Regions from separate parts of the Phocaeicola sartorii JCM 17136 genome, predicted to be linked through region 2. Evidence: riboswitches for the same ligand, from Rfam matches in the RefSeq annotation. Region 2 holds a riboswitch; each other region holds the start of a gene.
The links. Region 2 has a riboswitch for cobalamin ahead of ACYQ0C_RS05300 (TonB-dependent receptor plug domain-containing protein). Riboswitches for the same ligand answer to the same signal wherever they lie in the genome.
Positions count from the first base shown of each region.

Region 1: it holds a riboswitch for cobalamin, as region 2 does, so the genes downstream of both, ACYQ0C_RS18610 (anaerobic ribonucleoside triphosphate reductase) here and ACYQ0C_RS05300 (TonB-dependent receptor plug domain-containing protein) in region 2, are expected to answer to the same signal.
Region 3: it holds a riboswitch for cobalamin, as region 2 does, so the genes downstream of both, ACYQ0C_RS15245 (Arm DNA-binding domain-containing protein) here and ACYQ0C_RS05300 (TonB-dependent receptor plug domain-containing protein) in region 2, are expected to answer to the same signal.

Region 1 is NZ_BAAIFW010000006.1:378,540-388,577, reverse strand. It holds gene ACYQ0C_RS18630 (M23 family metallopeptidase) at 1-645, shown strand, start outside; gene ACYQ0C_RS18625 (1-deoxy-D-xylulose-5-phosphate reductoisomerase) at 653-1,801, shown strand; gene rseP (RIP metalloprotease RseP) at 1,858-3,201, shown strand; gene nrdG (anaerobic ribonucleoside-triphosphate reductase activating protein) at 3,774-4,232, opposite strand; gene ACYQ0C_RS18610 (anaerobic ribonucleoside triphosphate reductase) at 4,238-6,514, opposite strand; cobalamin riboswitch at 6,545-6,727, opposite strand; gene trhA (PAQR family membrane homeostasis protein TrhA) at 6,809-7,444, opposite strand; gene ACYQ0C_RS18600 (CCA tRNA nucleotidyltransferase) at 7,449-8,951, opposite strand; gene ACYQ0C_RS18595 (hypothetical protein) at 8,969-9,793, shown strand; gene ruvA (Holliday junction branch migration protein RuvA) at 9,879-10,038, opposite strand, start outside.
Region 2 is NZ_BAAIFW010000005.1:1,259,351-1,269,388, forward strand. It holds gene ACYQ0C_RS05270 (TonB-dependent receptor) at 1-835, opposite strand, end outside; gene ACYQ0C_RS05275 (hypothetical protein) at 1,103-1,399, opposite strand; gene ACYQ0C_RS05280 (ABC transporter ATP-binding protein) at 1,802-2,809, opposite strand; gene ACYQ0C_RS05285 (iron ABC transporter permease) at 2,809-3,840, opposite strand; gene ACYQ0C_RS05290 (ABC transporter substrate-binding protein) at 3,955-5,091, opposite strand; gene ACYQ0C_RS05295 (YncE family protein) at 5,102-6,190, opposite strand; gene ACYQ0C_RS05300 (TonB-dependent receptor plug domain-containing protein) at 6,207-8,216, opposite strand; cobalamin riboswitch at 8,281-8,507, opposite strand; gene ACYQ0C_RS05305 (glycoside hydrolase family 35 protein) at 8,616-10,038, shown strand, end outside.
Region 3 is NZ_BAAIFW010000005.1:3,548,977-3,559,014, forward strand. It holds gene trpC (indole-3-glycerol phosphate synthase TrpC) at 1-347, shown strand, start outside; gene ACYQ0C_RS15220 (phosphoribosylanthranilate isomerase) at 360-977, shown strand; gene trpA (tryptophan synthase subunit alpha) at 974-1,750, shown strand; gene ACYQ0C_RS15230 (asparaginase) at 2,029-3,072, shown strand; gene phoB (two-component system response regulator PhoB) at 3,268-3,957, shown strand; gene phoR (two-component system sensor histidine kinase PhoR) at 3,976-5,757, shown strand; cobalamin riboswitch at 5,850-6,052, shown strand; gene ACYQ0C_RS15245 (Arm DNA-binding domain-containing protein) at 6,371-7,861, shown strand; gene ACYQ0C_RS15250 (hypothetical protein) at 8,014-9,675, opposite strand; gene ACYQ0C_RS15255 (helix-turn-helix domain-containing protein) at 9,836-10,038, opposite strand, start outside.

The DNA of each region.
Region 1 (10,038 bases), on a different contig from region 2:
ATGAACAGTGAGGTGCGTGCGCAGGTAGTGACCAACGCTCTGCGGGCTGATTCATTGCAGCAAGTAGTGACACGGCAGAATATGTATATCATGAATATTCAGGATATATTTAGTGGAAAAGTAAAAGCGGATACGGTTCAGTCTATTGACTCTCTGACTATTCTTCGTTCTGATTCTTTGATGGAGCGCACCAGACAGGAAGAAGAGTTCCGCAAGCAGTATGAAGAATCGGAACGGTATAATCTGACGGCCGTTAATGATAATAATGCCGCTTCCGGATTGATATTTTATCGTCCCACACGTGGCATGATGTCATCAAATTTTAATTCAGAGAACAGGCATTACGGAGTGGACATTGCTGCCAACCCTAACGAAAGTGTGCTGGCGACATTGGATGGGACAGTGATTCTGGCTACTTACACAGCAGAAACTGGTTATGTCATTCAGATACAGCACGGACAGGATTTTGTGTCGGTGTATAAACATTGTGGTTCGTTATTAAAGAAAGAAGGCGATCCGGTGAAAGGTGGTGAAGCTATTGCACTGGTAGGAAACACCGGCGAGAAGACTACCGGTCCTCATCTGCATTTCGAATTGTGGCACAAGGGACGTGCGATTGATCCCTCAAAATACATTGTATTTTAACAACATTATGAAAAAACAAATAGCGATATTAGGTTCTACCGGCTCTATCGGTACACAGGCTTTACAGGTAATAGAGGAGCATCCTGATTTATACGAGGTCTATGCACTGACTGCCAATAACAGCGTCGGTTTATTAATAGAACAAGCCCGGAAGTTCATGCCTGAGGCGGTGGTGATAGCCAATGAGGAGAAATATCTTCAACTGAAGGAGGCGTTGAGCGATCTGCCTGTCAAGGTCTATGCGGGAGCGGATGCGCTCTCTCAGATTGTGGAATCACAACCTATTGACATTGTTCTGGCTTCTATGGTAGGCTATGCCGGGTTGCGTCCTACTATAAATGCGATAAAGGCAGGTAAAGCTATTGCTTTGGCTAATAAAGAGACACTGGTTGTGGCCGGCGAGTTGATTAATGCGTTGGCAAATCAGTATCATACAGCTGTACTTCCCGTGGATTCGGAACATTCGGCTATCTTCCAGTGCTTGGAAATAAATAACCGGTTGGAGAAAGTGATATTGACAGCTTCGGGAGGACCGTTCCGTACTTATACTATGGAGCAGTTGCAGACAGTGACCAAGGCACAAGCTTTGAAGCATCCCAATTGGGAGATGGGAGCGAAGATAACCATTGATTCGGCTTCCATGATGAACAAGGGGTTTGAAGTGATTGAGGCTAAATGGTTGTTCGGAATGCGTCCGGAGCAGATTGAGGTGGTGGTACATCCACAGTCTGTCATTCATTCCATGGTGCAGTTTGAGGATGGGGCTGTGAAAGCACAATTGGGCATGCCCGATATGCGTCTGCCTATTCAATATGCTTTTTCGTATCCGGAGCGTGTGAAATCTTCTTTTGAACGGTTGGATTTCGCCCGTATAACAGACCTGACTTTCGAACAGCCTGATACCAGACGCTTCCGTAATCTGGCGTTGGCATACGAAGCTTTGTATCAGGCCGGAAATATGCCCTGCATAGTGAATGCGGCTAATGAAGTGGTGGTGGATGCTTTTCTGAAAGACAAGATATCTTTCCTGGGTATGAGTGATGTCATAGAACAGACGATGGGCAAAGTCGCTTATATCAAGGAACCGACTTATGAAGACTATGTGGCTACTGATGCTGAAGCCCGTAGGATGGCGTCATCCCTTTTGCCATCTTAAGCGATAGCTGGCAAAGAATTATGTTAATTATAAATTATAAAATAGTAAATAGCTAGATGGAAACATTTTTGATTCGTGCCCTTCAACTGATAATGAGCCTTTCGTTATTGGTCATTATTCATGAGGGAGGACATTTCCTTTTTTCACGTCTTTTTAAAGTAAGAGTAGAGAAGTTCTACATATTTTTTGATCCGTGGTTTTCTTTGTTCAAATTCAAGCCGAAGAACAGTGATACGGAATATGGTATCGGATGGGTGCCTTTGGGAGGGTATGTGAAGATCTCGGGGATGATAGATGAGTCTATGGATACCGAGCAGATGAAACAACCTGCCCAACCTTGGGAATTCCGTTCAAAACCGGCCTGGCAGCGCTTGCTTATCATGGTGGGTGGTGTCTTGATGAATTTCTTGTTGGCTATTTTCATCTATTCCATGATTTTATTTCATTGGGGGGATTCCTTTGTCTCGTTGCAAGATATGACATACGGGATGAAGTTCAACGAGCGTGCTCAGGAAATAGGTTTCCGTGACGGTGATATCCTTCTTCGTGCAGACGAGAAACCATTGGAACGTTTCGGGATGGATATGCTTCGCGATATAACCGAGGCGCGTGTCGTGACAGTATTGCGTGATGGTAAGGAAACAGATGTATATATGCCTGAGATCAGCCTGCTGGATATAGCAAAGGACGATCCGATGTTTGTTACCGCTCTGACTCCTAATGTGGTTGATTCGGTGATACCGGGGGGGGGGCTGGATAAGGCCGGCATACAGAAAGGAGACAGTCTGATCGCTGTCAACGGCGAGATGCTGAATTCATGGAATGCATTGGTGGAAAAACTGGATAAAATGCAGGCTGCAGCGGAAGCTGCAGGAGATAAAAGTGCTGTTATGCAAATGGTCTATTCGCGTGGCGGATTGCGCGATACAGCTACCGTGCGTACGGACTCGCTGTTCAGAGTGGGGGCGATATTTTCTTCATTGGCTGATTATAAAGAAACAATCCGTGAATATGGGTTCTTTGAATCTTTCCCCGCAGGAGTGCGATTAGGGGTGAATACATTGAAAGGATACGTGAACGATATGAAATATGTGTTCACCAAAGAAGGGGCCAAGAGCGTAGGTGGTTTTGGAACGATAGGAAGCATTTTCCCGAAAGTATGGGATTGGCATCGTTTTTGGGAAATGACTGCTTTTCTGTCAATCATCCTTGCGTTTATGAATATTCTGCCTATTCCGGCATTGGATGGCGGACATGTGCTGTTCCTGCTTTATGAAATTATAGCCCGTCGTAAGCCGAGTGACAAATTTATGGAATATGCGCAGATGGTCGGTATGTTTCTGTTGTTTGCCTTGCTCATCTGGGCGAATTTCAATGATATCATGCGATTCTTGTTCTAGGTTTGCACTACAGAAAAGGATACGGCATTTTTTGTAAAGTGCAGATAGAAACGGATTTCCGCAAAGATTGAATCAATCGTCTTTGCGGAAATTTGCGTTTATTATATTGTTTCTCTTCTGTGGTGAAAAAAAGACATAAAAAAAAGAGCGAAAGTTCTTATCAAACCCGCTCACATCCTGAAGAACCCCCCTCCATAAATGGGGTTCTTTTCATCTTTCTCGTCTCAGTTGTGTTATCCTCTTCTTGTACCTAAAAAAAACAACTCTTTTAATACCTATTAAACTAATCTCCTGAAAACTTTCTTTTTCTAATTACCTTAAATCTTACTACTAATACCTTTCTAATTCAATCTTTTTTTACCTAAATCTAATACCTTGATTAAAATCTTTACCTTAATACTTAATACCTAATTTTGTTCTTTTCTTTATTAACTTAATATTTGGTTTCACAACCACATTGCAAAGGTACGGCTTTTCTTGATATTAGCAAGTGAATAGATGCTGAAAAACATAAAAAAGGCTGAATTCATGATATATATCAAGAAAACGCCCTTTTTTGTTCCTTTTTTGTGTTATCGCACACGGATGATGCGCTGGTTGCTGCTTCCCCGAAATTCCAGATAAGGGGAGTATAAATCAGGTTCGAACCGCCCGTCTACTATGACATCCACATAATCCAGTATTGGTTTTAACATTTCATCGTTTTGTATCTGTTCAAACGTATATCCTGTATAGCACCAGATGTTTTGTCCGGTAGCTTCTTTGATCTGTTTGATCAATGCCAGGAAGTCTTGGGGATGGTAAAGTGGGTCTCCACCGGAGAAGGTAATGCCATCCAGCAATGGATTGGCGTTTATTTCGCAGATTATTCTTTCTACTTTTTCCGGTGTGAGCGGAGTGCCTGCCGATGGGTTCCAGGATTCGGGATTCTGGCAACCGTGACAGTGGTGACGGCATCCGGCCAGATAGATGGAATAACGGATGCCTTCACCATCGACTATTGTTTCAGGATAGGTAAATAACAAGTTCATGCTGATTATCCATGTTTTACCCGGTCGCGCTCTTCGGCACGCTTGGCTGAGTTCCAAGTGCTGAGGTCGCCTGTCAAATAGCCGGTAATGCGACGCATACGCATTATATTCTCGCTTTGGCAAACAGGGCACTTGTCATAAATGACTCCTTTGTAACCGCAGGCTTGGCAAGTGTCAACGGGATGGTTGATAGAGCCGTAGCCAATGCCTTCGTCATGCATTACTTTTACAATTTTGGTTATGGCTTTTACATTTTTCTGGGCTTCTCCGTCCAGTTCCACGTAGGTGATGTGCCCTCCGCGGGTAATGGCGTGGAAAGGAGCTTCCCGTTTTATCTTTTCGGTAATGGTGATGGGTTCTTTTACATCTACGTGGAAAGAGTTTACATAATAGTCATTATCCGTCACTCCGGGAATGATGCCATATTTACGGCGGTCCATACGGGTGAAGCGTCCGGACAGTCCTTCGGCGGGGGTGGCGAGTACGGAGAAATTCAATTGATATTTCTGTTTGTATTCGTCTGCCACCTTGTTTATTTCTGTAACGGCTTCGAATAATGTGTCCCATGCTTTCTGGCTATGTGCGTGCCCTTCTCCATAAAGAGCCATCATGGCATTGTGTCCGCCTATGAAACCTATGCCCAAGGTGCCTTGGCGTAATACATCTCCCACTTGGTCATTGGGGGAAAGTTTTCCTCCGCCTTTCCACACATCATTTCCCATCATGAATGGGAATTGGCGTGCCAGGGCTGTACGTTGATACTGGTAGCGTGCATACAGTTGTTCGGCGATCAGTCCGGACAAAGCATGTACACTTTCTATGAAGATTTCTTTCGCTTTTCTTTCTATGGCTTCTTTCTTGCCTGATTCTTCCAGACTTTCCGCCTTGATGCGTGCTTCGATGGCCAGCCGGGGCATATTCATGGTGGTGAATGACAGATTCCCGCGTCCTAATGAGCCTTTCTCGCCTGCTACATTCTCGTAAACACGGGTACGGCATCCCATAGTCGCCAGTTCATAGCGGTAACGTTTGGGGTCATTGATGTCCCATTTCTCATTTTTATTATAAGGAGTATCCAAAAACATGAAATTGGGGAATAGGGCTTTGGCGGTGGTGCGGCAAGCTTTCAGGAACAAGTCGAAATTGGGAGCCTGGAATTCCATTTTGCCTTCCAGTGCCGCTTCAAAGTTCTCCATGGCTTTTTTGTAATCCTCTTCGGAGTAAGATACACCGTCTTTGATCTTGAATATCTGTATGGGGAAGACGGGGACTTCGCCACGGGTACCCAGACCTTCGATGGTGGCTTTCAGCAGTTCCTCTATGACCATGCGCCCTTCGGGGGAGGTGTCTGTTCCATAATTGATGGAGCTGAACACCACTTGATTCCCACCTCGCGAATGCATGGTGTTCAGGTTGTGGATGAATCCTTCCATGGCCTGATGTGTATCTTTGCGTGTCATGGCATACGCTTTCTCTTCAATTTTCTTGAGGGCTTCTGTTCCGGGTTCTTTTCCTTCTACTTCTATATAAAATTCGGTTAAAGTTTTCAGATGTTTGCGGAATGTCTTCCGTACCCCTTCCGCCATAAAGAAGTCGAAAGCGGGAATAGCCTGACCGCCGTGCTGCTCGTTCTGATTTGTCTGGAATATGATAGTGGCCAGAGTGGCATAACTTTGAATAGACTGGGGGGTGCGGATACTTCCGTTCTTGGTGCGGAAGCCGCGCTCGAACAGATCTTCCAGATCATATTGGATACAAGTGGTAGTCTTGGTGGGATAGTAATCCAGGTCATGTATATGTATGTCGCCCAATTGATGTGCTTCGGCATATTTTTTAGGCAACAGATATTTATAGGTATAGTCTTTTGTAACTTCCGAGGCAAAAGTCATCATCTGTCCGGCGGGAGTATGGCTGGACATATTGGCATTGCTCAGGTTGACATCATTCTTGTCAATGGCTACGATGCCGTCCATGATGTGCTTCATTTGCGTTTTACGGTCGCGTTCCGTATTCCGCCATTCGCGATAAATGATGTATTTCTTGGCCACTTCGGGACGTACTTTCATCAGTTCCTTTTCTACCAGGTCCTGAATCTCTTCCACACTGATGGTTGGAGATGCAAAATTGCTGATAACCCGCATGGTGATTTCAGCAATCAGTTTGTCCTCATTGTCAATTCCGGAGGCATGGAATGCCTTGCCGATTGCATTTTTAATTTTACTGATGGAAAAGTCTTCCCGCTTTCCATCCCGCTTGATAATACAAATCTCAGCGTAATTCATTGTTGGAAAAATTAATTGTTAATAAAAAAAACTTGGCTGTCCTTTCAGGCAGGTTTTCTGACTTATCTCTCCCTTGAAACGCCTTCCCGCAAATGTTTTTGTAGTGGCATATTGTTTCAGCTCAATGAGAATTACAGCAGCGGGTACTGTTGCTGATTTTCACGGCATTCCCTCTTAGAAGTGGTTAACTTCACCTTGTCGGACGGTTGCAAAGGTATAACTTTTTGGGAAACTTTCTGTTTAAAAAATGAATAAAAGTTTTCCAACACGGATAACTTGTTGAAGATGGGAAGGTTATAAAATGTACCATAATGCCATCATGTGGCAGATCGTTCCTCCCAATACAAACAGATGGAAAACGGAGTGCATATAAGGCAATTTGGGGAAGGAATAAAAGACAGCGCCAGTGATGTAAGACACTCCTTCGCCGATCAGCCAATAAATGAAAACAGGAGGTACATGTTGGCAGAGAGGCTTGAAACCTACAAAAATGCTGCATCCCATGGCTATATAACAAAGAGTTTCCAGGTTGCTGTGCTCTTTCAGGTTACCAAAACATAGAATGATTCCGGCAAGAGCACACAACCATACGAAACTAAGGATTCCCCATCCCCAACCACCAACTTCCCGTAAGACTGTCAGCATGATGGGAGAATAGCTTCCTGCGATATGCAGATAAATCGAAGCATGATCGAATTTGCGTAACACCTCGCGGTGAGGGGACGGCTTACTGGCATGATACCAGGTGGAGCTGATATAGGACGACAGCATACCGAATAGATAAAGCCACATGCCGCCTGCTGCCCACGCGTTGCCGCTTTTCATGGCGGCAAGCAGCAGATAACCGCCTCCGATGATACCTATCAGGATACCAGCACCGTGCGACAGGGTATTGGCCCATTCCTCTCCTTGGGTATAGTGTATAGCCAATTTCCTATAAGTTTTTCGGGGTTAATCCCATGTCTTTCGCTTTCTTCAGCATGTATTCTAAAGCAGCGTCATGTTCATTAGGAATGATGCCATCCAGTATGGCGTCCTTGATGGAACTTTTCAGACTGCCTATCTCGCGGCAGGGCTGCAGGTCGAATATCCGCATGATTTCTTCTCCGTCCACCGGAGGTTGGAAGTTGCGTATCCGGTCTTTTTCCTCCAGGTCTTTCAGCTTCTGGCGTACCAGTTTGAAGTTGTCCAGGAATTTTTGTTTTCGTGCTTCATTTTTTGACGTGATGTCCGCTTCGCACAGCATCATCAGGTCGTCAATGTCATTCCCGGCTTCAAAAAGCAGACGCCGAACGGCGGAATCGGTCACCACATCATCTGCGATAACAATGGGGCGCATGTGCAGGCTGACCAGTTTCTGGACATATTTCATTTTCTCGTTCATGGGCAGTTTCATCTTGCGGAAGATGTCCGGAATCATTTTTTCACCGATGAAGTTATGGTTATGGAAAGTCCAGCCTATGCGCGGCTCCCAGCGTTTGGTGCGTGGTTTGCCTATGTCATGCAACAGCGTGGCCCAACGCAGCCATAGGTTGTCGGTATGTTTGGAGATATTGTCCACAACTTCCAGGGTATGATAGAAGTTGTCCTTATGGGCACGCCCGTTCCGGGTTTCCACTCCTTGCAGCGCCACCAGTTCGGGAAAAATCAAAGGCAGCAGTCCGCAGCGGTCCAGCTCTATAAAGCCTTTGGACGGTATGGGGGCGAGCAGGATCTTGTTCAGCTCGTCGGCGATGCGCTCTTTGGAGATAATATGAATGCGTTCCTTGTTGCGTGACAGTGCTTCGAAAGTGGTGTCGTCAATATAGAAATTCAGTTGTGTGGCAAACCGGACACAACGCATCATGCGGAGCGGGTCGTCACTGAAAGTAATGTCCGGGTCCAGTGGCGTGCGGATGGTTCTCTCTTTCAAATCGTCCAGACCGTTAAAAGGGTCTACCAACTCACCGAAACGTGCTTTGTTCAGACACACCGCCATGGCGTTGATCGTGAAATCGCGTCGGTTCTGGTCATCCTCCAAGGTGCCGTCTTCTACTACGGGCTTGCGGCTGTCATGGCTGTACGACTCCTTGCGGGCGCCGACAAACTCCACTTCCGTATCATGGTATTTAACTTGTGCCGTGCCGAAGTTTTTAAAAACAGAAACGTGTGCTCCGCGCCCCAGCTTCTTGCCGAAGGCCTGTGCCATTTCAATTCCGCTTCCTACCACTACGACATCTATATCCTTCGAGGGGCGTTCCAGAAATATATCTCGTACATAACCTCCTACAACGTAACATTCCAATCCCAATTCGTCTGCCGTCTCGGAGATTAACTTGAATATCTTATTATTAAAATGTTCTTTTAGTTCCATATTCATCTTAAAGAGGGGCAAATTTACGATTTTTTGCGCAGGATAAGGAGAAATCACGCAATTAAATTGTATTTTTGCCTGCATATAAAACGATCAAGTACATGAAAAAGATAGGATTAGTAGCATTATTTGCCTTGTTGCTGGCCGGTTGCGATGATGGCGGCGAGAAGAAAGCGCAAGAAAATTTGCGTAAGGCTGAGGCGGCGTTGGAAAAAGAGAACTTTAATGAGGCCAAATTGCAGATAGACAGTATCCGTATCCTTTATCCGAAAGCGTTTGAAGCCAGGAAACAGGGAGTCAAGCTGATGCAGCAGGTGGATTTGAAAGAGCAGCAGAAGAGTCTGGTTTACCTGGACAGCATGATGGTGGTGAAACAAGCTCAGCTGGATTCTGTCAAAGGTAATTTTGTTCTTGAGAAAGATACTGCCTATCAGGAGGTGGGTAATTATTTTTATCCTACCCAGACGGTAGAGAAGAACGTAGGCCGTTCATTCTTGCGCGGACAAGTGAACGAGCAGGGGGAAATGTCCCTTACCTCTATTTATTGTGCAGGCGGCACTTTGCATCACACGGCGGTGAAAGTGAGTGCGGGGGATACTTTTGCCGAGACTCCCGCTTCGAAAGACAGTTATGAAACCACTGACTTGGGCCGTGCAATCGAGAAGGCCGATTACAAGATGGGGGAAGACGGCGGCGTCATCGCTTTTATTGTGGCTAATAAAGATAAGAATATCCAAGTTCAGTTTATCGGAGACCGTACTTACAAGACGGCCATGCAGCCCAATGACCGTAAGGCGATTGCGGAATTGACGGAACTGGCGCGCATCCTGTCCGGCATGGAGCAGATCCGTAAAGATAAGAAAGAAGCGAACTTGAAAATAGAGTTCGTGACTCGCAAAATGCAGGAACAGAAGGAAGAGAAATGATGTGAATCGGAACACAAACAAAGCGGATTTTGAAGAGATATCCCAAAGTCCGCATTGTCCGTGTCCCTTGTTTTATGTGCAGCCCTTACAATCGTTTCAGTGCCAGCTTGATCACTTTCTCCACCGGGGCGGCAGGCTCCTCTTTCAGTATGGCGGCCACTACCTTTTGTGATGCGGCCTGTGCGAATCCCAGCATGGTGAGTGCGGCGACAGCCTCGTCGTGAATTTCGGTATTGGCCGGGTTG
Region 2 (10,038 bases):
GATAGGACTGACGGATGGAAAACAGATAAGTGGTCCGTTTATTGAAATGTCCGCTTCCGCTTAATGAAATCTCGGATGCTCCGAGCGTTCCCTTAAACGTTTGTTTATCCGGGTCTCCGTCCCGCAGACTGAAATCAAGAACAGCACTCAGTGCTCCCGAACGGTTGGCGGGGAATGCTCCGGTATAAAAATTAATTTCCCGTATCAAGTCGGCGTTTACAATGCTTACCGGACCGCCCGATGCTCCCTGGGTGGAGAAATGGTTGATGTTCGGTATCTCGATGCCATCCATGTAGAAACGGTTTTCGGCAGGACCTCCTCCCCGCACAATCAAGTCGTTGCGGTAACCTATCGGCGAGAAGGACACGCCGGGATAAGATCGTACTATGCGTGATACATCCCGGTTGGAACCGGGGTTCTTCTCCATATCCTGCAATCCGATGACCCTGAGGCTGACGGGGCTTTCCGTTGTCCGCCGGAAAACGGATGGGGTCACGGTGACTTCATCCAATGCATTGCTGTCCTCTGCCAGTTCGATTTCTATCAATGGAGTTCCCGCAGAAATCATATATTCAGAAGATACCGTTCCCTTATATCCCAGACAAGAGACTATCAGGCGGCAGATGCCGGGAGCAACCTTGGGGATAAGGAATACGCCCGTAGAATCTGTTGCGGCACCTACTCCGGCTTTCCCTTCTATCATGACATTGGCATAGGGAACACCTTGCCGTGTAAGGCGGTCAATGACTTTTCCGCGGACGGCATAGCCTTGGGTTTGCGCCTGTGCAGGCAGGATGAGAATGCACCCTAAAAAGAGGAATAAAAAAAACTTCATTTTATAGTATGTAGTTCATTTTCGTTTGAGACTGTTTTTATTATAACAACCAAAGATACTTAATTGGTTTATAAAAATAGCCTGTTTGCGGAATTAAATGATGAATGATACTTGAAATGAAAACATCGCTGTCACACTGCCTTATTTCTTTGCCACCATGAAAGCACCTACAACCATAAAGAACAAAAAACAGCTTCTTTATAACCGGTTATAAAAGTACACTACTCTTATAACTGGATTTTGACTAGTATTAATTCGATAGAGATCTTATAGTATGTCTGTCAGCCAAGCTGTAAGAACTACACTTACAGGAAGTGTCATGTAATATAATAGGAATGTGGTCGCAAGTGCTTTCTTTCTTTGGCGATGTTCTTCTTTGGTCAGTTTATCTGCCTCTTCTATAAACAATTCACATACTTTCTCTCTCTTTAATTTTATAGAAAATAAAATGGCTGTGATGATGGCAATTCCAATAATCCAATATATCAGTGGGCGTGAAACAGGTTTGTCTATACGTGCCCAAATAATAAAAAGGATAGTGAATGGCATTAAAATTTCAGTCATAATTAGGCATGTTATTCTCCAAAGAATATCATATACTTCACCTTTAGGTGTTACAGGATATAACCGATTGTTGGATAACATTATTCTTATAACAGGAATTACATAGTTCAATCCAAATTTGTAAAACATGGCTTTTATAAATTTAATCTTTGGCAATTAGTACTATACTTTCATTAGTGATTCTTTTGGTGTGACAAATATATTATTTTATGCCTAAAAAACAAAAAAAGAAGGATGATTATCAGGAAAACGAATCGGAGAGGTTAAAAGAATAAAAGAGGATCTTGTTGAAAGTTGGGAAGTAGTACATCTTTAATTTGCCGATAATCCCTTAACCTCCAGTAAGAAAAGGCTTAGCCTTCCGGTTAAAATCCGTAAGGCAGTTTGAAGAACTTGCATCCTTTAATTGAATTGTGCCAATAAGCTTTCGAAGGAGGGATACGTCTGTGTTTCTCCTTCCCGTATAAGTGTCAGTTTATCAGGCGATAATGCAAGGAGATGAGGCATATTCCTGTTCTTTTCCTCGGATGGCAGGCAGGTATAGCCATGACGGTTCAGCGCATTGATGGTCCAGTGCAGTAAGGTCTCGTCGGTTGCTTCCACCGTTATTTCCTGCTTTCCGTTCACGGTAGGATAGTAAATGCCATGGTCATAATCGAACCGGATATTGCTGTGTGAGAACAGCGTGTCCATACGGTGATTCAGAATCATGTCTTCCGTCCCCCCGCATTGCAGCCCTGTCTCTTTGGACAGCAGCCAAAGCTTGTCCGACAGTACCAGGGCTTGTTCTATGTCATGGGTAGATAGCAGGATGGCTTTGTTTTGCTCCACCGCCAGGCGGTGCAGCAGGGTCATGATTTCTATGCGGCTCACCACGTCCAGAAAAGCGGTCGGCTCATCCAGGATGATAAGCGGACATTCCTGCACCAATGCTTTGGCTATCATTACCTTTTGCCGTTCTCCGTCCGAAAGTTCGGCGGTGTAGCTTTCGGCTTTGTGGGCAATGCCTACGGCTTCCAATGCTTCTTTGATAATGAGACGGTCTTTGGAATGCAGTCTGCCGAAGAAACCCGTGTGCGGTTGGCGGCCCAAGGCTACCAGTTCATACACGGTCAATCCTCCGGCTTGTGTCTTGTCTGTCAGGACCACGCCGATGGTGCGCGAACGTTCCTTTTCCGAATACTGCTGCAAAGGCTTGCCCTGCAAGTGCAATTCTCCTGCCAGGGAAGGCTGCGAGGCGGACAGGGTGCGGAGCAAGGTGGACTTTCCGGCTCCGTTGGCTCCAAGCAGACTGGTCAGTTCTCCCGGATAAAGCCGGAAAGAAAGATGTTCGTGCACTTTCTTCTCTCCTTTATGGGTGCGATAACCTATGCACAGGTCTGTGGCGGTGATGACAGCTTGCTTTTCCATTAGTTGAAGTACTGGATTTTACGTTGGTTCACAATGACATAAATAATAATGGGCGCACCAATGACCGGAGTGACGGCATTCAGCGGAATGATACCTGCCTCGCCCGGCAGAATACAGATGAAATTACAGAGCAGGGCAATGGCTCCTCCCGTCAGCATGGTGACAGGCAGCAGGGAGTTATGGTTGGAGGTTCCTAGCATGAGGCGGGCGATATGAGGCACGGCCAGTCCGATAAAGGAAATCGGGCCGCAGAAAGCGGTAGTTACTGCTGTCAGTAATCCGGTGGCGAGCAGCAGCAGGTTGCGCGTGCGGCGGATGTTGATTCCCAGGTTTTCGGCATAGCGTGTGCCCAGCAGCAATGCATTCAGAGGCTTTATCAAGAGTATGGTAATCAGCAGTCCCGCCGCCGTGACCAACGAGAAGAAGGGAAGCTGTTGTAAAGATACTCCTCCGAAGTTTCCCATTCCCCAAATCATATAAGAGTGTACGCCTTCTGCCGTGGCGAAGAAGTTGAGCAGGGAGATGGCGGATGAAGTGATATACCCTATCATGATACCTATAATAAGCAGCATGATGCTGTTTTTTATCAAGGTGGAGAAGAACAGGATGATTCCCATCACCAGCATGGAGCCTATGAATGCTCCGATAATGACGGACAGGAATCCGGATAAAGTGAAAACTCCGGCAGTAATCGTACCTGCCCCTGCCAGCATGACCAGGGCGACTCCCAAACTGGCTCCCGAACTGATGCCCAGTATGGAAGGGTCAGCCAAAGGGTTATTGAATGTGGTTTGCAACATCAGTCCCGATGAGGCTAATGCCATTCCGCAGAGCAGGGCGGTAATGGCTTGTGGCAGACGGGATTCCCAGACTATGAAACTCCAACTCGCCTTTTCCACTTCATTGCCTGTAAGGATGTGCCACACCGCCTCGGCAGGGATGTTTACCGAGCCGAACAGCAGGTTGGCTCCTGTCAATGCAAGGATGAGGAGGAGCAGTATGATACCGTATTTCGTTCCTTTGTTTCTCATTGGTATTGTTTTGAGTTGCGCCCACCGTAGGGGCGGGGTCTGCCCGCCCGAACACATTCACAAATACATCTTTCTATGTGTATTCGGGCAGGCAAACCCTGCCCCTACGGTGGTTTACTCCGCTAATTTAGTGAAATATTTTAATTCATATCCTTCCAATAGGTTAGGATGGAAGATTTTTATCAAATCTTTCAGTAATCGGTCGGGATGGAAAGGGGAATCTTCGTAAAAGTCTACTTTCCCGGTGTTGCATCCATAAATGTTGCGTTCCTTGAATGCACGGAAACCGGTGTAGGGAGCATAGTCCTGCTCCAATTCCTTATATGTCTTGTCTATAGCCTGATTATATTTGATGAGCCAGAAATCTGCGTTCTGACCTTTATCGAATACCGTTTCGAAGGCTAGGGGAACGGAACCGCTATGCTCATCGGCGGCAAATACGTAATTGGCTCCTGCATCTGCATAAATCCGTGCCGAAGTACTTTTCCCTCCCGGAACATACCAGGCCGAACCGTTTTTCAGTTCGCTGATTACACTCGGTGCAGATGAAAGGGGGGCAACCAATGCTTTCAGCTCATGATAGTTCTTCTCTACTTCGGCAAACAAGCTGTCCGCTTTTTGTGCCTCACCGAACAGAAGGCCGTAGAAACGCATCCATTCGGCACGTCCCAAGGCCGAAGTTTCCATGTAGTCCGCACATTCGATAATGGGGATGTTGAGTTTCTCCACCCGTCCGTATCCGCCACTGTTCTCAAAGGGGGAGAGCATAATGGCATCGGGGTGCAGGTCGATTATCTTTTCTATATCTGGGTTCATTCCATTCCCTACGTCGGCGATGCTTCCTGTGCGGCAGCCATCCTGCACTTCTTGCAGTTTGATATACTTCAAATCGCAGACTCCTCCAATACTCTTCAAAGCGCCAATCTGGCTGAGCAATCCGCAATGTACGGATGAGTAAACAACGGCCTTGCTCAATGGCGTGCGGACAAGTGTCCCTTCGGGCAAGTCGGCAGGCAGGGACTTTTCTTTGTCAACCAAGACATAGGTATGCAGTATCCGGGTCGTATCCCATGGATTGCGTAGGCGGGCGATGGTATAGTCTTCGGTTGCAGACAGACTGAGGTTCTCTGCATAACGCAAAGAGATTGTTTCTTCTGCTTCTATAACAGAAGAAGTCTTGCTCCTTCCGCCGCAGGCGGAAAGAAGCAAGACTGAAAGCATTAGATGGATAAAGAGAGAAAATTGTTTCATTCTTTATAGGTTATTTAGTGACAAAAACTACTTTGGCGGTTGCATATCCGGCAGATAGCTTCTTTTTAAAGTTGCCGTCTTTGTCATAAATCATCAAGTCAGAAGTGCTGCCGTAAGGAGCATTACTGATGTAAACGTCCCCTGTAATTGGATCAATGTCCATAGAAGAGGGGGAGGGTATTGATGCAATGTCAATGAATGAAGACTCTTTTCCGGTTTTCAAATCATAGATAGCGGCCTTGTGCGTATTGGGTAAATAAAATTCTGCATATAAGAGGTACATTTTATCACCGCTATTAGCGATATAAGTGGCAGGACAGATATTTTTCACTTCATCCGTTTGGGGGTCGATGCGTTGCATGGTCTGATAAATCCATTCGCTTTCAGGCTTCTTGGGGTCACCTGCATAATTTCCGTTAGATACTACATATACATATCCGTCATCTGCCGTAATACATTGGGTATAAGGATTCAATACTACCTCAATATCCTTTATCTTAGTGAATGTTTTGAGGTCGACTACGGCAACATTTTTTCCACTTCCGTATCCGGAAATATTAATATACAGTTTTCCATTGGCATTGGTTAAGGCTTCCGGATGGTCTCCCACCTCTACACTACCTGTAATATTCATTGAAAGGGTGTCCAAACGGGAAACTGTGCCATCGTATGCGGTGAAATATACATTTCCGTCTACGGCAGTCATGTAACGGGGACTGACGGGTTGGTTTTCAGAATTGGTCAGAGGAATGTTCTTAATGATTTTACAATTTTTGTCCATGATGACAACTTTAGAGGAACCGCTTACCGTGGTATACAGTTTGGAACCATACAGACAGAGGTCTTGTCCTAAATCACCCAACGCTTCGCCGTTGGCGCTAGCATAGAGGTCGGCACTGACTGTTCCTTTTTCTATGTCCATATATTGGATGGAAGCGTCGTTTCCGCCCCAGTTTCCGGTATTGAGGATATACGCTCCGACAGTTTCCGTGGGAATTGTCACAGGAGGTTCAGGAATATTGTTATCATCATCGCTACAAGCAGTGAAAGCACCCAGCGCCACTGTCATTAAAGTCATTTTGTACCAATTCTTTTTCATTTTTGTACTCTTTTAATTATAAATTATAGTTAAATTTGATCTTGTAATTTCGTCCGGGCATAGGATAAAAGCGAACTACTTCATAATTCTTGTTTCCTAGGTTGACTGCGTCCAGTTGTATGCGGAGCGATTGTTTCTTCCAACGGAATACGCGTGAAAGGGACAGGCTGTGGTCTGTATAAGGCTCTATGCGGTTGTCGTTGGAGTTTTGCGGCATTCGGTAGCGCTCGGATGCATACAGGAGGTTATAAGTAAGGTTTAGCCATGGCAATTCTACTGTTATACTACCCGAGCCGGAATGCTTTGGTGTATAAGCTATTTGATTTTTCCATATTTTACTGTCTCGGTTTGTTATATCTTCGGCTTGCATGAAATTATAGGCTCCTGTTATGTATAGCTTATAACCGTCTGCAAGGGTTAGTTCACTTCCTATATTTACGTCAACACCTATGGTTTCTACTTTGCCTACATTGGACATTTTCCAGATGAACATGGTGGGGATAGCCACTATTTTGTCATTGACCCGGTTGTAATAGGCATCAATTGAAATATTGAGATAATCAATGACAGAAGGGAAAGAATACCCCCATGTAGTACCTAGATTAAATTGTTTCGTGCTCTCGGGCTTGAGTCGGCTATTACCTATCAGCAGATAATATAAATCGTTGAAGGTAGGGACACGGAATATGTCTTTATAAGAAGCTCTCAAACGCCATCCGGCATCTTCAAAAGGTTTCCATGCCAAACTGATGGCGGGGGACAGGCGTTTACGGTCATCGGCGGCTGTTCCTATTTTAACATTTTCTGTAATGTATGTGTTAAGTAAGGAAGCTGTTGCTGTAATGTGTGTGCTGCGGTAGTGAGTAGCCAGGACGGTGAGTAACGTAAAACGTTCCGGATACTGGCACTCACGCAGGCTCGTTGAAAGATAGTTGTAGGCAAAGTCTTGTGCCAATGAAAAAGACAGCCCTTGGATGGGTTCTGTCCATAGGGTGGTTGATAGATAGCTTTCGGTCTGTCGGAAACGGTCATCGGTAGTGCCGGAAGCTTGTTTGTTATAATCACGATTCCAACTATAGTTAAATTTTCCGATTGCCTGTAATTTCCATTGATCTGAAAAGTGGTTTTCATATTTTAACTGACCGAAATAGTTCTTGTCATAGAGCCGTTCTGTTGCATAAGGATTGTCATAAATGACACTTCCCGGTAAGCCTCTTGATGAGTCGAATAGGTAGAATTTGGCCTTTAAATTCTGTTTATGGCTCAAGGTGGCAAATAGATTCAGTTCCGCTTTATAAGTCTCTATGTCGCTATTATTTCTTTTGGAGTCGATGAGCTTGCTATGGTTCCACATTTTGAAGGGATAATTCCCATCTGCTCGCAAGTAGTCACCGTATGCAGATAGACTGAACCGATCAGTCAGCTTTCGGGCAAAAAGAAAAGAAGGGTTGGCAAGTCCAAAGGAACCGGTTTTGAAACTGGTTGATAATTTATAAGGACGTTCTTCAAACTTCGGACGGATAGTTTCGATGCTCAGAGCGCCGGCAGAGGCAAACATCTTGGCTGTTTGGTAGATATTGTCTGTCTGTCCGATATTCATTGTGAGTTCAGAAATGTTGTCTAGTGAAAAACGCGAAATATCCACTTGCCCCGATTGACAGTCGCTGATAGCTACTCCATCATAACTAACTGTGGTGTGTTGTGCTCCCAAACTACGTACCGATACGGTTTTCATACCTCCAATGCCTCCATAATCTTTAATGCTTACACCTGAGAAATGATGGACGGCATCCGAGACTTCTAATGCCCCGAGACGTTCCATTTCTGCCTTTTTGAATTGCTGGGTAGGAGAAGAGCTTATAATGTTTCGCGGCGCTCGTTTGGCCGTTACCGTAACTTCATCTATTTTATGCACTTTTCCGGTAATGGAATCTCTTTTCTCCTGTGCCTGCATATCAAACGGCAATAGGAGAAAACTGCAAAGCAGACAAAGCCATAGCTTATAAGCCTGGTTATTTCCTTTCATTTAAAAAACATATTAATGAATAAATACTGCATTCTTACCGCTGCTCTTTCCTCGAAAGCGACGGTCGATGACTTTACGTTTTGCAGGTCTTCTGACTTACTCCTGTTTACTTGCCTTCCCACCTTATTATATATACAGGTAGTGGCGTGAGTGATAAGTAAACCTATCCCCTTATAGGGTAGATGGAGCTTACAGCAGCGGGACTGTTCAGGACTTGCACCTGATTCCCTTTTCATCCGGTGCCTCGCCCTTATGTGGAGGCATCGCGGAACAAAACTGTCCAAAGGTAGAGGAAATCTGTGAGACAGCAAAAATAAAACCATAAAAAAAACAAAAATCGGGCACTCTCTCTTTTATTTCAGTATTTTTGTTGATTAAACCAATTGACTAATTCTAACCATGAAAAAAAAGATTATTTATCTGTTGCTGTTGATGCTGCTCATGCCTCTATGTTTGATGGCCCAGTCAAAATCGACTTTCGAGATTAAAGACGGACATTTTTACCGGAACGGTAAAGTGACCCCTATTCTTTCAGGAGAAATGCATTATGCCCGAATCCCTCATCAGTATTGGCGTCATCGCCTGCAAATGATGAAAGGCATGGGGCTGAATACGGTAGCTACCTATGTGTTTTGGAATCTTCACGAACCGGAACCGGGAAAATGGGATTTCACGGGTGACAAAAACCTGGCTGAATATATCAGGATAGCCGGAGAGGAAGGAATGATGGTGATTCTTCGTCCCGGACCGTATGTTTGTGCCGAATGGGAGTTTGGCGGTTACCCCTGGTGGCTGCAAAATGTGAAAGGCATGGAGATCAGAAGAGATAATGCTGAGTTCCTGAAATATACCAAAATGTATATTGACCGTCTGTATAAAGAAGTGGGAGACCTGCAATGCACCAAGGGAGGTCCCATCATTATGGTGCAGTGTGAAAACGAATTCGGATCGTATGTGGCGCAGCGCAAGGATATTCCTTTGGAAGAACACCGTGCCTACAATGCCAAGATCAAACAGCAGTTGGCGGATGCCGGTTTCAATGTGCCTCTGTTCACTTCCGACGGCAGCTGGCTGTTTGAAGGAGGAACCACCCGGGGAGCTTTGCCGACAGCGAATGGGGAAAGTGATATTGAGAACTTGAAAAAAGTGGTCAATCAGTATCATGACGGGAAAGGTCCGTATATGGTAGCTGAGTTCTATCCCGGCTGGTTGTCTCATTGGGCGGAACCGTTTCCGCAGGTGAGTGCTTCACAAATAGCCCGCCAGACAGAGGCTTACCTGAAAAATGATGTCTCTTTCAATGTCTATATGGTACACGGGGGCACTAACTTCGGCTTTACCAGTGGAGCGAATTATGACAAGAAGCGCGATATACAGCCCGACTTGACGAGTTATGACTATGACGCGCCTATCAGTGAGGCGGGATGGGTGACTCCGAAATACGACTCCATCCGCACGGTGATCAAGAAATATGTGAACTATGCGGTTCCTGAGGCACCGGCCCCGATACCGGTCATCGAAATACCTTCCATCAAGTTGGATAAAGTGGCTGATGTACTGGGCTATGCCGAGAAGATGAAATCGGTTGTGAATGATACACCGCTGACATTCGAGCAGTTGAATCAAGGAAATGGATATGTGCTGTATACCCGCCATTTTAACCAGCCCATCAGCGGAACACTGGAGATTCCCGGCCTGCGCGACTATGCCGTGGTTTACGTTGACGGCGAGAAGGCAGGTGTGCTGAACCGCAATACCCAGACTTACTCGATGGAGATAGATGTGCCGTTCAATGCTACGTTGCAGATTCTTGTTGAAAACA
Region 3 (10,038 bases), 2.3 Mb from region 2:
AATGCAAAGCCCTGGCCCTCAAAGCCCATGAACTGGAACTGGAAGTCCTGCTGGAAATCCACAACGAGCAAGAACTGGAATATATAGACGAAAACATTGACATGGTAGGAGTCAACAATCGTAATCTGGGCACCTTCCACACAGAGGTGGAAAACTCTTTCCGCCTGGCGGAAAAACTACCCGAAGAAATGCTCCGGATCTCTGAAAGCGGCATCTCCAGCCCCGAAACAGTCAAGCAACTCCGGGCTGCCGGCTTCCGAGGATTCCTGATAGGGGAAAACTTTATGAAAACACCCGCACCGGGAGAAGCTTTAAAAGAATTTATAACCCAACTGGAAAAATGTTAGGATGCAACAACAATGATTATCAAGGTATGCGGTATGCGCGAGCCCGAAAACATACGCGCCATAGAACAAGCCGGAGCAGACTGGATGGGATTCATCTTCTTCCCCCAGTCTGCACGCCACGTATCACATCGTCCGGAATACCTGCCGGAACAATGCCGCCGGATCGGAGTCTTTGTCAACGAAAGCAGCGAAAACATCCTGCAGAAAGCACAGGAATTCGGTCTGCACCATATCCAGTTGCATGGCAGGGAGACACCGGAACAATGCCGCAAATTAAAAGCCGCCGGACTGGGAGTCATTAAAGTTTTTTCCATAGCACAGGAAAGCGACCTGCAACCCGCCGGTTGTTATGAGGGCGTTTGCGATTACTTTCTTTTCGATACTGCCTGCTCCGGATATGGCGGTTCCGGCAAAACCTTCAACTGGAATATCCTGCAAGCCTATCAGGGAAAGACACCTTTCCTGCTGAGTGGCGGTCTCCGTCCCGGCAGTCTTTCCCCTCTGTTGCAATTCAAGCATGAACAATGGGCAGGCATCGACCTGAACAGCGGGTTCGAGACCGCTCCGGCTCTGAAAGATGCCGCCGCCGTCCACACATTTATAAACCAATTAAAACAAAAAATACAATGAACAGAATCAACCAATTATTCAGTACCCAGCAAAAAGACATCCTCTCCATTTATTTTTGCGCTGGCTTTCCTACTTTAGAAGGTACGGCAAGCACCATCAAAGCCCTGGAAAAAAAAGGGATTAACATGATTGAAATCGGCATTCCTTTCAGTGACCCGATGGCTGACGGTCCCGTTATCCAGCACGCCGCCACCCGCGCCTTGAAAAACGGCATGACACTGAAACTTCTTTTCGACCAACTGAAAGATATCCGTAAAGAAGTACAGATTCCGCTGGTGCTGATGGGATATCTCAATCCCATCATGCAATATGGATTCAAGGATTTCTGCCGTACCTGCCGGGAGACGGGAATCGACGGAGTGATTATCCCTGACTTGCCTTTCAAAGATTATATGGAGGAATATCGTTCCATTGCCGAGGAACAGGATGTAAGAATCATCATGCTCATCACTCCGGAAACCAGTGAAGAACGTATCCGCTTGATTGACGAACACACCGACGGTTTTATCTATATGGTATCTTCCGCCGCTATCACCGGTGCCCAAAAAGATTTCAACGCACAAAAACAAGCTTATTTCCAACGCATCGCCGACATGAATTTACGCAATCCCCGTATGATAGGTTTCGGAATTTCCAATAAACAAACCTTCGATACTGCATCCGCTCATGCCGCAGGAGCCATCATCGGCAGTAAATTCGTGACCTTGCTGGACGAGGAGGACGGAAATGCGGAAAAAGCGGCGGACAGGCTGCTGGAAGCCTTGAAAAACTAACCTTCCGCAGCCCGGAAACGTCCCCTTCTTCAAGAATTCACCTGAAAGATCAGGGCGATACAAGCGAAAGATATAGTACCTTACAGCCATAAGATACTATATCTTACCACTGCAAGATATATAATCTTATACCTGATCTTTCTACTTCTTCCATTCACAGCATCCGGCAGAGGCAGTCATCACCCATAATGAAAAACATTTTGTTATTTCCCTCTCTTATTTTTGTCACATTTACACATAATTACTATCTTTGTGCCAAAATTAAACAAGAGAAACGCATGATACAGAGTGAATATCCTTCCGTTTTGCTAATATATACAGGCGGTACGATCGGTATGATTGAAAATCCTGAGACAGGTGCACTAGAAGCCTTTAATTTCGACCAGTTGCAAGACAATGTCCCCGAATTAAAGCGATTCAACTATCGTATCTCCTCTTACCAGTTCAATCCCCCCATTGACTCTTCGGATATGGAACCTGCCTTATGGGCCAAGTTAGTCAAGATCATCAAATACAATTATGATAATTTTGACGGATTTGTCATTCTGCACGGTACAGACACGATGGCATACACCGCTTCAGCACTCAGCTTCATGTTGGAAAACCTGAGCAAGCCGGTTATTCTGACAGGCAGCCAGCTGCCCATCGGCATGTTGCGCACCGATGGAAAGGAAAATCTGATCACTTCCATAGAAATAGCCGCTGCCAAACATCCGGACGGCACTGCTATTGTACCCGAAGTATGCATCTTCTTCGAAAATCATTTGTTGCGCGGAAACCGTACCACAAAAATCAATGCGGAGAATTTCAATGCGTTCCGTTCATACAATTTCCCTTCGCTGGCGACAGCGGGTATCCACATAAAATATGAATATGACCGTATTCATAAAGCCGACCCCAACCTGCCATTAAAGCCACATTATCTTTATGACACCAATGTAATTATACTGACCCTTTTTCCGGGCATCCAGGAAAACATGATCAGCAATATCCTACATACACCAGGATTACGCGCAGTAGTATTAAAGACCTACGGTTCGGGTAATGCTCCGCAAAAGCCGTGGTTCATCGAACTTCTAAGGGATGCCACCTCGCGGGGAATCATCATTGTCAACATTTCCCAATGCTCTACCGGAACTGTGGAAATGGGAAGGTATGAAACCGGACTCCATCTGCTGGACGCAGGGGTCATCAGCGGCTATGACAGTACGGTGGAATCCGTTCTTACCAAACTGATGTTCCTGTTGGGACACGGAAAGAGTGAAAGAGAAATACGTTACCAAATGAGTATTCCGGTAGCCGGAGAGTTTACGAAATCATAATAAATCGCATTCACTATCATCGGGAGCATGATGGCAGAATCACTGAAAATGATGAAATCTGCGATGAAAACTCAAGGATTTCACCACATGTAACCTTTTTGTAATATTTGTTTCATCAAATAGAAATAAAAATGCCCCATCTTTGCAATGCTGATCAGAAAAAGATTAGTTTTGTAATATTAAAAAGATGGATATATGAACGATTACCGCATTTTAGTAGTTGACGATGAAGAGGATCTCTGCGAGATTCTTAAATTCAATTTAGAAAACGAAGGGTATTTTGTGGACACAGCAAACTCCGCCGAAGAAGCCCTGAAGATGGAACTGACCCGATACGACTTGTTGTTGCTGGATGTGATGATGGGAGAAATATCAGGATTCAAAATGGCGAACATGCTGAAAAAGAATAAAGCCACCGCTTCTATTCCCATCATATTCATCACCGCTAAAGATACTGAAAACGATACCGTGACAGGATTCAACCTAGGAGCCGACGACTATATCTCGAAGCCCTTTTCACTACGTGAGGTAATAGCACGTGTCAAGGCTGTCCTCCGACGCACAAGCTCCACACTGGGGAAAGAAGCGCAGGAACAATTGCAGTACAAAGGACTCCTGATAGACATCACCAAAAAGAAAGTCAGCATAAACGGCATAGAAATCTCACTGACAAAGAAGGAATTCGAAATTCTGTTGCTGTTGTTGCAAAACAAAGGCCGCGTATTCTCACGCGAGGACATCCTGGCTAAAGTATGGCAGGAGGAAGTCTATGTGCTGGACCGTACCATTGATGTCAACATCACCCGCCTACGCAAGAAAATAGGCGAATACGGAAAATATATCGTCACCCGTCTGGGGTACGGATACTGTTTTGAATGCGAATAACCTAACCTGTACTTTTCCATGACTATTGAATTATCCAGCCACGTCCTGTCTTTCAACAAGAAACTGTTCTTGTCGGTAATCTCCTTATTCATAGCATTCGCCATCTGTTTCATGGCATTCCAATATCGCAGGGAGAAAGAATACAAAATAGAGCTGCTGAACACACAGCTCCAGAATTACAACGACCGTCTGAATGATTTCCTCCGTGGCAGGGATACGCTGAATATCCAACAACTGGACGACTATGTATGCGAACATACCTTTGAAGATCTACGCGTGACACTGATTGACAAAAATGGTACTGTAGTTTACGACAATCTGGAAAAAGATCCCAGCCACTTCGAGAACCACCATAACCGTCAGGAAATAAAAGAAGCTATCACTTATGGCAGCGGCTACTCCATCAACAGACAATCAGAAAGTCTGGGAGGTGAATTCTTCTATTCAGCCAGGTATTATCCTAATCTGGATTATATCATCCGTTCGGCCCTCCCCTATAATGTCAGTCTGATGAGACACCTGAAAGCAGATTCCCATTATGTATGGTTCACACTGATAATCAGCCTGATATTAATAATTATTTTCTACCGGTTTACACATAAGCTGGGAATGTCTATCACAAAATTACAACAATTCGCCATGAAAGCCGACCGCAACGAACCGATAGACACTGATATGCAGGATGCCTTTCCCAAAAACGAACTGGGCGAGATATCCCAACATATTATTCAGATTTACAAACGTCTGCATCAGGCAAAAGAAGATTTATATATCGAACGCGAAAAACTGATTACCCACCTCCAGATCTCGCACGAAGGTTTGGGTGTGTTCAACCACCGCAAAGAGGAGATTCTGGTAAATAACCTGTTCACACAATATGCCAACCTCATCTCGGACAAGAATCTGAGTTCTACGGAAGAAATCTTCTCCATCCCCGAATTGCAGCCCATCACCCGTTTCATTACAAAAAACAGAGAACGCAGTATCGGCAAAGAAGAGAAACGGATGTCATTGAACATAGACAAGAACGGACGTATCTTTGCCGTGGAATGCATTATCTTTCAAGATGACAGCTTTGAAATTTCCATCAATGACATCACTCAGGAACAAGAACAGGCACTGCTGAAAAAACAGCTGACACAGAATATTGCCCACGAGTTGAAAACCCCCGTAAGCAGCATACAGGGATATCTGGAAACCATAGTAAACAACCCTACCCTGCCCCGTGAGAAAATCAATGCTTTTCTGGAGAGAAGCTATGCACAAAGTAACCGGCTGGCACATCTGTTACGGGATATCTCCGTACTCACCCGCATGGAAGAAGCTCCGAACATGATCGAGACAGAACCGGTAAGCCTCACCATCATGATGCGGAATATCCTGAACGAAGTAACTTTAGAACTGGAAGAAAAGAAGATCACTGCCCACAATATGCTGCCTGAAGGACTGACCGTACAAGGCAATTCCTCCCTGCTGTACTCCATCTTCCGGAATCTGACGGACAACGCCATTGCATACGCAGGAACTCATATTTCCATAACCATCCGCTGTTTCCGCGAAGACGAACGTTTTTACTATTTCAGTTTCTCGGACACAGGCGTAGGAGTGGGCCCCGAACATCTAAGCCGTTTGTTCGAGCGCTTCTACCGGGTGGACAAAGGGCGTTCACGCAAACTGGGCGGTACCGGACTGGGACTGGCCATTGTAAAAAACGCAGTCATTCTGCATGGCGGAACAATTTTTGCCAAAAATACCCCCGGTGGAGGACTGGAATTCATATTTACACTGAGCAAAGAATGAGAAGATGCCAAGAACCTGTTTCTAAAATTTCTTCAAAATTTAAACAGACTCTAAAAAATAAAGAAAGATAATTGTTTTCTTAAATATAAACTGTATCTTTGCGATGCATCGGTTCATTTATCTCCCCTCCGAGGTGAATGATTAAAAGGGAATCAAGGTGAGAATCCTGAACAGTCCCGCTGCTGTATGTTTCACTAAACGCATAAGCAAAATGCCAATAACCACTGGGATAATTTCCGGGAAGGTGCTTATAGCGGAAACGAGTCAGAAGACCTGCCTGTGCATTTATCAAATCTGAAGCTTTCGAGGAAAGAGCTTGGAACACTGAACGTAAGGGATGCCTTTAATCACATCCGCTATTTTCTCCGTTTCACTGTCCGGAAAAGAATATCAGGTAAAAAGAACATTTATTTTAAAGTAAACTCTGCCAAGTTTATTTGAGTGCCAATTTGATGGGAATCACGTTGGCATTTTTCATTTATAACAAACTGTTATATTGCATATTACAGAATTTATTCCTATTTTTGCCAATAGTTAAAATCACTCGGTTTAAACCATAAAAGTTTAAACCAACTTTAAACCAAAATAAAATTGAACCCCGAAAAATAGGATTATGAAAGTCAGAAAAGAGTTATTCAAAAGTAAAACATTAGCGAATGGAGAACACCCTATCGCCATTAGAATCCACCATAAAAAAGCCAAATTAGTAATGACGGGAGTTTCTACCAAAGCCGAATATTGGAATAAAGAAAAACTTGCTGTTAAGTGTCAAGACAAAAAATATAAAGAGAAAAATAAAATTGTCAATGACGAATATCTACGAATCTTACAAAGAGTGACAGAGTTCGATACAATCAATCGTCCATACGACTTAGACCTTCTCGCATCCCATGAAGAAATTACAGCTATATATAATGAAATTGACGATAACGAGACTATTCCAATATACACTAATTTCTTTGATTTACTTGATGCCAAAATACAAACATACGAGGAAGGTAGTGCAAGAAAATATAGACAATTAAAAAATGCTTTGATTAAAATCTATGGGAATGAAATCGCAATTAAATCAATCAACAAAACATGGTTTGCAACCTTAGAAGAAAACTTAAAAAGCAAAGGAGTCAAACAAGCTAAAGAATTAATCAAACGATTTATTACAACATATAATTGGGGATTTACAGAGGGGCATATTCTATATTATAAACCAATATCTTATAATAAGAGAGCCTATACAAGCATCATTGAAAAAAGGACATTAGACCTTGAAGGATTTACCTTTCTTCAACATTTGTATAATATTGGTACAAATGAACATTTAAATAATTGGCTAAATGAGCCGTACACCTTTAATAATAATAGCTATTTTAATGCGATAAATATCTTTTTAATCATGGTTGCATTTGACGGATTAGCCCCTATTGACTTATCATATTTACGAATGAAAGACTTAAAACGCAAGCAATACAAAAAAATGCCACTTGATTACACAAGAATTAAAGATTCTCAATATATGAAAGAATATAATACCAAAAACCAAATCATTGAATATTATTCAGTACAATTATTGAGACAAAAGACAAAAAGAGAAGTTAATATTAAATTACCTTGTTATATTATTGATTCCCTATTATATCCCTATTATTATGATGAGGTAGGTTTCAAAAAAAAAGAAGACGATTTCATTTTAAACGTATTCGACAAAAAAACTTACTCTCAATTAAGTAAGAAGCAAATATATAGCAGAATGTCTAATTATTGGAACACTTTAGCCGATGCGCTAAATGATTACATTGCAACCATCCATAATGCACCAACTTCGCTAACAGAAAAAAGGATTACATACTATGCTGCACGACATACGGCTTTAAATGTTCTGAATGATAAAGGAGCAACATTAGAGGAAATTGCAAACATGGCAGGACATGATTTAAAAACATTAGAGAAATCATATTTAGGCGATTTTAATATAAAAAGAAAAGTTGAATCAAACTTAAGAATATGGGAAAATGAACCAATACAAGAAGAAGCGATTGAAAGTTCTTGGGAGAATCAACCAAGACAAGAAGAAACGATTGAAGGTTCTTGGGAAAATCAATCATAAGTACAGATACCACCGTAACCCCTCTCTTAGTTACCCCTCTTTGGAGGAAGGGGGGGGCTAAATTGCCAACGAGTAGTTCCTTTTTTTGTAAATTTTCTCCGCAAAAATGACTTCCTTTCAAAGTGAAAACAAGTTTCTAAACACTTTGTCTGCTAATTGAAAATTTTGTGCCACACAAATTCATTTGTTGCATGGTTGATATAAATTTCTGATGTCCCATCTTCCAATTCGTTTATTATGTCTCTGCAAGTTTGACACCTTGGGTGGGATTCGTCTTTGGCTATCACTTCAAAACTATCTATCAATTGATTTATTTCTTTTATGTCTTGCTCCTCTTGCTTTAGTTCTTTTACCACATTCTCCGTTGAATAATAGTCAACTGATACATTGGGAAACAAGCCGACACGTTGATACTCTTTTTCTATGATTGACTGCACGAGTTCAGGAGTACATTGGTCGTTAACTTTCGTATCTAAGACTACAATTGCATCATGTATTGTCAGCACTTTAAATCGTTTGGCGTACAGTTTGATTAATGTACTCCTGAATATATCACTTTCAATGCGCATCATTTGGTTAGCCAAGAAAGTACGGTCTTCTCTTTTACTTTCCTTCACCAATTTATAAACACTTGGATATTTCTTTTTAAATGACTTGGCAAAATCTTTTCCTTTTGTCGTCAGTGTCTTAGAATAAAAGACTTCACGGAATAGCGTTACTTTAATGTCAGAACGTAATAATCGTTTAAACTCGTCCAATCTCGTAAAATCATCCCAAAATATCCCCTTTGAAGTATTATAAATGTATTCCCAAATATCATTGGGGATATTTGCAATTTTTTCTTTTCGTATTCCATTATTTATCAATAAATTACATACTTGTTTACTAACAGAACAGTAAGAGTTATCTATATTAGAAAGATTATTATATAATATATGTAAGATATTATCATTTATATTATATCTTTCTATTATTAGTTTGTTAAATAACAAAGGGTGACTATTATGAATATCTATAGAAAATTTTATATTAAGAAAATTCTTAAATATTCTTGGTGATTGGGTTAAGATTGAATATATACGTAAGTTGCTATCAATAGATAATATGTTAAAGTTTCCTTTGTCATATTCATTTATGATATAAGTAAAATATTCTTTTGATTTTAAACTAATAAAATGATGTCTATTCCTATAATCTTCTGCTTCTTCTCTATGCGATAATTTGAGTATTTTCAACGATTTTGTAAAATTATCGTATAATTTATCCCCCATTTCAGATTTTATCTTCTGAATTTGTATCTGCTCATATTTTTTCAATTCTTGTTGCATCTTGTCGGAATATTCTTCAATATAAGATGAATATTTCATTTCCGATACAGTGGGCAAATTAGGATTAAGTTCAATTAAACGAGCCTGAATAGATGGTATATAACTACTTGATACTTTTATAATACCCAATGTCTCCAATGTCTTCAACATATCAATATAAACATGTCCCAATACAGTTTGTAATATTTGGGAATTAAAACGGGTAAAGTTTCCCTCTCTGTTAGATTTGCACCGTTGTATAAGTCGATGAATGAAGAAAGCATATTTCTTATATAATATTTGTTTTTTTGGCAATGGCTTGTTTGCTCCTTCAACAGTTTCGATTTTGGCAACAAAACTACTATCACAAGTTACCTTATCGAAATTAGTGATAGTCCATTGAGGTTGATTTTGATTTTTCAACAACTCTATATGTTTCTCAATTATTGCATCAATACTTATATCTTTGAAAGTATATATAAGTTGCTTCATTGGTAACTTTCCCATATTTTCGTGTTATTTATTGCGTTTTTATTCATCTTTTTTGCAAGTATGGTAATAAGTATATAAATTCAACTATATGTATTATATTATTGAATATCAATTGTATAAATCAAAAGCCACACCATTGTACATAGACATGAAACAGTTGGCTATATGATTTTTTTTATTTTACAGGCTGTTTGTAACGGGTAAGAAGATTTTCCATATCTTGAAGGGAAGTGACTTTAAAGATTTCATTCCCAATCTCAATATATCCGTTAATATTTTCATTTGCTTCTTTTTCAAACAGTTCTTGTATTGGCACTTCCAATGCAGCAGCAATTTTTTCCAATATTGCAACAGATGGATTGCCATTAATATGGTTAC